Regions from separate parts of the Salipaludibacillus sp. HK11 genome, predicted to be linked through region 1. Evidence: riboswitches for the same ligand, from Rfam matches in the RefSeq annotation. Region 1 holds a riboswitch; the other holds the start of a gene.

Region 1 (4,220 bases):
TAAACCTGGAATGCTGCAATCAGCAGGAAGAATTATGACGATTCCAAAAGGGTGTCGGGCAATGGGGATGTCGCTTGAAAGTGTCTGTGAACAACTAAATAATCATGGGTATAAAACGACCGATTAGAGGAGGAAATATAATGAGTGAAATGATTAATAACCGAGAAATGAGTGCGGTTGAAAAAACGGAGCGTCAGGCGTTATTGAAAGATATCATCAAAGAACTACATGAGGGAAAAAACGTTGAGGATGTTCGCGCACGATTTGAAAGCGCGATTGACTCCATTAGCGTGAGTGAAATATCACAAATGGAACAAACATTAATGGAAGAAGAAGGAATCTCAGTAGAAGAAGTTCAACGTTTATGTTCCGTTCATACAGCAGTTTTCAAAGGGTCAATTGAAGAAATTCATGGATCTTCGGCAAATGATCCGCAAAATCGACTAGGTCATCCAGTCCACACTTTTTTTCAAGAAAACAGAGAAATTGATCACCATGTGAACTTTAAATTAGCATTACATCGAGATCAATTTGAGAAGGAACCATCCGAAGAAAAGGCTGCTAAAATTCTTGCCGACATCACTGCCTTGCTAGAGTTAGATAACCATTATAGTCGAAAAGAAAATCTACTCTTTCCCTACTTGGAGAAATACGGTATTTTTGGACCGACAAAAGTCATGTGGGGCGTTGACGACCGCATTCGCGCAACGATAAAAGAGTTGAGATTAGAGCTAAATGAGGACACGTGGACAAAAGATAGTGTGATTGATTTGGTTAATGAGATTGTTCATGAAGTGTCTGAAATGATATATAAAGAGGAAAATATCCTCTTACCGATGGCACTCGAAAAGCTGACTGAAGATGAGTGGTTGAAGATTGAAAGGGAAGGAGACGTCATCGGGTACACATTTATAGAACCACCAGCCCCATGGCAACCGGATCGAGCTGATTTAACCAATGATGGAACATTTATGAAAGAGGGCGTAATTCAATTAGAGACAGGCATTTTATCTGTCCAACAACTCGAACTAATGATGAATCACTTACCCGTGGATATTACGTTTATTGATGAAAACGATGTTGTACGTTATTTTTCACATGGAAAAGAAAGAGTCTTCCATCGCACAAAGTCAATTATTGGTCGAACGGTGCAAAACTGCCATCCGCCGCAAAGTTCTCATATCGTCAATGCCCTTCTCGATGAATTCAAGTCGGGTGAAAAAGATGTGGAAGACTTCTGGATTCCGTTCAAAGATAAATATGTGTTAATTCGTTACTTTGCTGTTCGCAATGAACAAGGAGAATACAAAGGCACGTTGGAGTTTACACAAAACATCAAGTCTATTCAGGAAATTACGGGTGAAAAGCGATTGATGTCTTAAAACAGATAACAGAAATATCTAGAAAATATTGAGTCAATCATTAACAATATGAGGAGGAACAAACAATGACACAAATAATAGAAGAAAAAGTGTATGAAGCATTAGGAGAAGTGGTGGACCCAGAAATTAATATGGATATAGTCAATCTTGGGTTAGTTTATAATGTGAAAATTGGAGATAAAAATGATGCACATATTGAAATGACGCTTACTTCAATGGGATGCCCGATGGCAGGACAAATCGTCACAAGTGTGAAAACAACAGTGGCAAACATGGTTGAAGAGATTGAACATGTCGAAGTGGATATCGTTTGGAGCCCAGTGTGGGGAAAAGAACGCATGTCTCGCTATGCGAAAATGGCATTGCGAATTCCAGGTTAACACGTCACCGGTAATAAATGTCTTAAAAAATAGAATTGACGAATCTAATCATGCATGGTACTATTCATACTAATCAAAACATCAATTTATCATAGTTAAATAGTAAGAAAACTCTTATCGAGAGCGGCGGAGGGACTGGCCCTATGAAGCCCGGCAACCATTGTAAGAGATAGAAATTCGTGTGGACGTTATTATCCACAACTTGACTTCTATCAGACAAAAGGTGCCAATTCCATCAAAGGTTTCTGACCTTTGAAAGATGAGAGAGACTTTTCTGCCGATAGGTATATTTTCGTCTCTCTGTCTTTATTTGACAGGGAGGCTTTTCTATTTTTAATGACGTTTATTACAAAGTCGAAGAAGGGCGTGTTAAGCATGAGTGAATTGGTAAAAAAAGTCGGTATCATTGGGTTTGGAACGGTCGGTAGTGGAGTATACGAAACGTTACTAAATAAACGAGCGAAAATAGAAGAACTAATTGATGGGTCATTTGAAATTCCAGTGGTACTAGTGAAAGACTTAAATAAAGCGAGAGAAATGAATAGTAATACAACTCTTACAGCAACATTTGAAGATTTGGCTAAATTTAATTTGGATGCAGTCATTGAAGCGTCCCCAGATGCCGTTACTGGTTATCCATATGTCAGACAGTTATTGCAAGAAGGAATCACTGTAGTGACAGCGAATAAAGAGTTGATGTCAAAGCATGGAGAAGAATTGTTGGAACTAGCGGACCGTTTTCAGTGTCGCTTGTTTTTTGAGGCGGCAGTTGCTGGTGGAATTCCACTTCTAACTAGTGTTCGTCATACATTGAAAACGAATGATGTTGAGCAAGTAGAGGGAATAGTTAACGGGACGTCTAACTTTATTTTAACGAAAATGCGCGAAGATGGAGAGTCTTTTCATGATGCGTTGGCACAAGCTCAACAACATGGATATGCCGAGGAAGTGCCTGATAAAGATATTGATGGCTGGGATGCTTATTATAAAACGACGATATTAAGTCAATGGATTTATCAGACTGCACCTAGTTGGGTAACGCAAAATCCAGTTGGTATCAGAGGGATAGATTCGCGAGATTTAAAGTTAGCAGAAAAATTTAATGGACGGATTAAGCATATAGCTTCATTGAAAAAGAACTCGCGAGGTATAACTGCGTCTGTCAGACCACAGCTTGTCTTAGCAACAAATCCACTTTATGGTGTAGAGGGTGTAAATAATGGCGTTCATATCAAAGGCGATATTGTCGGCTCATTACTTTTTCAAGGAGCGGGAGCCGGAAAATACCCTACATCGAGTGCTATGATAGAAGATTTAGTAAACGATTGGACTGGCACTAGCGAAAAAATCCCATTCGACGTTTATAAATTTGCAGCGGAACCTTCGTCTGATCAGTTAAATAAATTGATTAAAAGTGTCAGTCAAGAGGTTACGTTTTGGTTTGTGTCTGGAGAACAGTTAACATTGCCGCTAGATAACAATAATCTGATTGAAAAATTAACGCATATCAAGAATTTTGACGGAAGAGAGGCAATGATCGTCAAAGGTGAGGAGACAAAAGTGATCGAATTAATCGGTTCACAAAACCAAAATGTTGTTATTTATCCGATATCTGGTGATAAAGAGGAAATTTTTCAACTGGACGGTGCAAAAGAACCAACTTTTTTATAAGCTTGAAAGTGTGATTGGATAAAGGTTTTTACACATTTAAAAAACTAAATGTCACAATAAATTTACAATAAATAGTCTGTTTTATGAGATATTTTAAAATTTTTCTAACATTTCACGAAAAATGTGGTATTCTGTAATGGTAGTTATCGTAATAGATTTATACATATTTTTATAGAGTAGAGGTGTGTTCTATGTTTAAGACATTACAGAATATTTTTCGTGTTGGGGATCTAAGGAACAAAATCATGTTTACGCTTGCATTGCTTATTGTTTTTAGAATCGGCGCTCATATTCCAGCTCCTGGAGTAAATGCGGATGTGGTGAACTTTGATGGTCTCGCTGCATTAGGGTTCTTAAACACGTTTGGAGGAGGCGCTTTAGAGAACTTCTCGATTTTTGCAACTGGAATCATGCCTTATATTACTGCTTCTATTATTGTTCAGTTGTTGCGAATGGATGTCGTTCCTAAGTTTTCAGAATGGGCAAAAGAGGGGGAGTCAGGTAGGAAAAAGCTTGCGCAAGTTACGCGTTATGGTACTATAGGAATTGCATTTATCCAAGCAATAGGAATGTCTATCGGTTTCAATAATATTATGCCGGGATTGGTTCCCGATCCTTCATTAGTGACATATTTAACGATTGCGCTTGTTTTAACAGCAGGAACTGCATTTCTACTTTGGTTAGGTGAGCAAATTACTGCGCACGGAGTGGGGAATGGGATATCGATAATGATTTTTGCCGGTATTGCAGCAGGTATTCCGAATGGAGTGAATCAACTCTATGGTAT
Region 2 (4,220 bases), 320 kb from region 1:
AAGGAGTAACTGTCGGACATCAATGTATTTTACATAGCTGCCTTGTTAAAAAAAATGCCTTGATAGGCATGGGCTCGACGATAATGGATGGCGCTGAAATTGGTGAAGGAGCCTTTATCGGTGCAGGTAGTCTCGTGCCACCTGGTAAAACAATTCCACCTAATAAACTTGCTTTAGGTCGCCCTGCCAAAGTCGTCCGTGATTTATCTGATGCTGACCTTGCTGATATGAAAAGAATTCGGGATAGTTATGTTGATAAAGGAAAGTACTACAAATCACTCGTTGACGAATGATCATTACTAACTGGAAAGATTATCAGAGCAAAAGAACGCGAATGGATTTCTCCACTCGCGTTCTTTGTGATTTATTCCTTGTCAATATGAAGCGCTTCTTGCTTCATTAATTCCGCTTTGTCTGTCGCTTCCCACGGAAGATCAATATCTGTTCGACCAAAGTGACCATAAGCAGCTGTTTGCTTGAATATCGGTCGTCGAAGATCTAACATTTTAATAATCCCTGCTGGACGAAGGTCAAATAGTTTACGAACCACTTGAACTAAGACGTCTTCTGATACTGTCCCAGTCTCAAATGTATCAATCGCGATCGAGACAGGTTGAGCAACACCAATCGCATACGCTAATTGAACTTCACAACGGTCTGCAAGACCTGCTGCAACAATATTTTTCGCAACATAGCGAGCGGCATATGCGGCAGAACGATCAACTTTAGTTGCATCTTTACCAGAAAAAGCACCTCCACCATGACGAGCGTACCCACCATATGTATCAACGATGATCTTTCTTCCTGTTAACCCGGCGTCACCTTGAGGACCGCCAATTACAAAGCGACCTGTTGGATTAATAAAATATTTCGTTTCATTGTCCAACAATTCCTTAGGTACAACTGGTTTAATAACTTTCTCTTTTAAATCTTCTTGAATTTGATCAAGTTCTATCTCAGCATGATGTTGAGCCGAAATCACAATCGTGTCTACACGAAGAGGCCTCTGGTTTTCATCATATTCTACTGTGACTTGAACTTTACCGTCTGGACGAAGGTAAGAAATGGTTTCATCTTTACGTACTTCACTTAAACGCCGAGCGAGTTTATGTGATAATGAAATTGGCAAAGGCATAAGCTCGGGAGTTTGATTATCAGCATAACCGAACATAAGACCTTGGTCCCCTGCTCCAATCGCTTCTATTTCTTCATCTGACATGTTGCCTTCTCTAGCTTCTAACGCTTGATCTACTCCTTGTGCAATGTCGGCAGATTGCTCGTCAATCGACGTTAATACGGCACATGTTTCATAATCAAAACCGTATTTTGCACGCGTGTAACCAATTCCTTTGATTGTTTCTCGTACTATTTTTGGAATATCTACATATGTAGAAGTTGATATTTCACCAGCGACTAGCACCAAACCTGTGTTTACAGATGTTTCGCACGCCACTCGAGCATTTGGATCGCTTTTCATTATTTCATCTAAAATTGCATCCGAAATTTGATCACAAATCTTATCTGGGTGTCCCTCTGTTACTGATTCTGATGTAAATAATCTCGTTTTTCCTGCCACAATTACGACCTCCCCGGTATTTTACCCCTTTAATGTGTATATAAGATGAGCTTCATAATCGACGGTACTCGTTATCCAAGCAGAATGGTCTTAATCAACAACCGATCAAGATTTAAATAGACTCTTATTTTTCCATATAAACTAAAAAACCTCTCCCCAGTTGAGGAAAAGGTTACGATCCATTCGCCTTTCACCTCTTATCGATCAAGACACACAAATATGTCTTGCAGGTTAGCACCGTTCACCTTTTTGGAAGTGGTGATGGTTGCTGGGCTTCGTCGGGCCTGTCCCTCCGCCTACTCGGGATAAGAGTATCCGTTCGCCAAAAGAATACATGATTTTTCGCTTCATGTCAAGAAATCTATTTGAGATATATTGAATATATTTCATTGCTCACATTTTCACAAATATGACGATCTGTTGACGGTTTTCAAAATCTATATCTTCGTTTCATAAAATATATTAAAATAAAGTTATACGTAATTCATCTACCTTTAATGATTCCACTTCCATCATCACAGTCATCCTCTAGCCAATTGACATGGTACAACTAAACTGCGAACATCTAATCGCGAAGTTGCTCTCGTCCATACGTCATTCCAAGTCTGTCATCCCACAAATTCCACAAAACACCTATTAACGAATTATATCGGATATTTTTACACTACATTTCTTCTTGCACAAGATTATTAAAACGCTTTCAATACACTTATATTATTTGGTTATAACACCTCGGTCACCGAATCAGGTACCATAGACTACACAAAAATTTCAGAAATGTTAATACTACTTTCTTTTCGCTAAGTACGCTATTCCTTTAGATTAAACCACCATTATAACTAATTTAGTAGCCCAGAATTCGGTGAATCCATTTTATTAAAATCATCGTTCATCTTTGTAGTTTTGTTCATTCAACTGTCGTTTATCCGTATGGTGAGTGTATTCATCACTTTAGGAAATATAAATGAATGAAAAAAAGAAAGGGTGAAGAACATGAGTATGGTTCATTTCGAAGCTGCGTTGGGTCGTGTATTGCAGGGCGAAAACATCCACAAAGATTTATCTGTTCCACATTTAATTGAAAAAGCCTTAGAGCGTAGGGAAGGTGTATTAACATCTACTGGTGCTTTTCGCGCAACAACTGGCAAGTATACAGGTCGGTCGCCAAAGGATAAATTTATTGTGGAAGAGATCTCAACAAAGGATAATATTTGTTGGGGAAAAGTAAACATCCCCATCTCTGCCGAGGCTTTTGAACACTTGTATGAGAAAGTGTTACATTATTTAGCTAATAGGGAAGAATTGTTTGTTCGACATGGCTTTGCTGGTGCCGACAAAAAATATCAACTCCCTATCCGTATTGTTAACGAGTTTGCCTGGCATAATTTATTTGTTCGTCAACTTTTCATTCGACCTGAAGAAGAAGAATTAAAGAGCCTGTTACCTGAATTTACAATTGTATCGGCACCAGGATTCAAAGCTGATTCAACAATTGATGGTACAAATTCAGAAGCATTTGTAATCGTTTCAATGGAAAAAAGGATTGTACTAATTGGGGGAACTGAATATGCAGGTGAAATGAAAAAATCTATTTTTTCAATAATGAATTACCTTCTCCCTGAACAAGATATATTAACGATGCATTGTTCTTCAAATGTTGGTAAAAAAGGGGATGTAGCACTTTTCTTCGGACTATCAGGAACAGGAAAAACAACGCTTTCCGCAGATCCAAACCGTTCACTACTTGGAGATGATGAACATGCTTGGTCTTCAAATGGTGTCTTTAATATTGAAGGTGGTTGCTATGCAAAATGTATTAAGCTAACCGAAGAAAGCGAGCCTGAAATTTATAGAGCGATTCGATTCGGGTCGGTATTAGAAAATGTCGTCATCAATGAATTAACACGGGAACCTATTTACGATGCATCGGATTATACGGAAAATACGAGGGTGGCTTATCCACTCAGTGCCATTCCATCTTCACTAGAGCCAAGTATTGCAGGTCACCCAAACGCAGTAATATTTTTGACGGCAGACGCTTTCGGTGTTTTACCTCCCATCAGTAAACTAACACCGGAGCAAGCGATGTACCATTTCCTTTCCGGTTACACGAGTAAATTAGCTGGAACAGAACGTGGTGTCACTTCACCACAAGCTACATTCTCATCCTGTTTTGGTGAACCATTTCTTCCGTTGCCTGGTGCTAGGTATGCTGAAATGCTGAGGGACAAAATGATAGAACATAACACCGATGTTTACCTCGTTAATACTGGGTGGACAGGAGGACCTTATGGTGTTGGAGAACGTATGAGTTTACGATATACTCGCGCATTGATCCACGCAGCATTAGAAGGTGAATTAGATACAGTGGAAACGACGCAAGATCCGATATTTGGTCTACACATTCCAGTTAATTGTCCTGGTGTTCCTGATAAAGTGTTGCAACCTAAAGAAACTTGGGCTGATAAAGAAGACTATGACAGGAAGGCAATTGAGCTTGCTCATAAATTCAAAGATAACTTTAAGAATTTTAGAAAAATACCACAAAATATTGCTAAAGGTGGTACAATCATATAAAGAATCGATCCCCAGGCATAATAATGCCTGGGGATTTATGTTTCAGTCTGTTGGTGCATCCATTGGC

Evidence for each region. Region 1 has a riboswitch for S-adenosylmethionine ahead of ACM26V_RS12975 (homoserine dehydrogenase). Riboswitches for the same ligand answer to the same signal wherever they lie in the genome.
Region 2: it holds a riboswitch for S-adenosylmethionine, as region 1 does, so the genes downstream of both, metK (methionine adenosyltransferase) here and ACM26V_RS12975 (homoserine dehydrogenase) in region 1, are expected to answer to the same signal.

Annotation. Positions count from the first base shown of each region.
Region 1 covers NZ_CP181045.1:2,663,908-2,668,127, reverse strand. The annotation lists gene ACM26V_RS12990 (DUF1858 domain-containing protein) at 1-127, shown strand, start outside; gene ACM26V_RS12985 (DUF438 domain-containing protein) at 141-1,382, shown strand; gene ACM26V_RS12980 (metal-sulfur cluster assembly factor) at 1,448-1,762, shown strand; SAM riboswitch class I at 1,874-2,028, shown strand; gene ACM26V_RS12975 (homoserine dehydrogenase) at 2,138-3,433, shown strand; gene secY (preprotein translocase subunit SecY) at 3,625-4,220, shown strand, end outside.
Region 2 covers NZ_CP181045.1:2,347,264-2,351,483, forward strand. The annotation lists gene ACM26V_RS11585 (gamma carbonic anhydrase family protein) at 1-293, shown strand, start outside; gene metK (methionine adenosyltransferase) at 365-1,576, opposite strand; SAM riboswitch class I at 1,771-1,888, opposite strand; gene pckA (phosphoenolpyruvate carboxykinase (ATP)) at 2,576-4,153, shown strand; gene ACM26V_RS11600 (alpha/beta hydrolase family protein) at 4,189-4,220, opposite strand, start outside.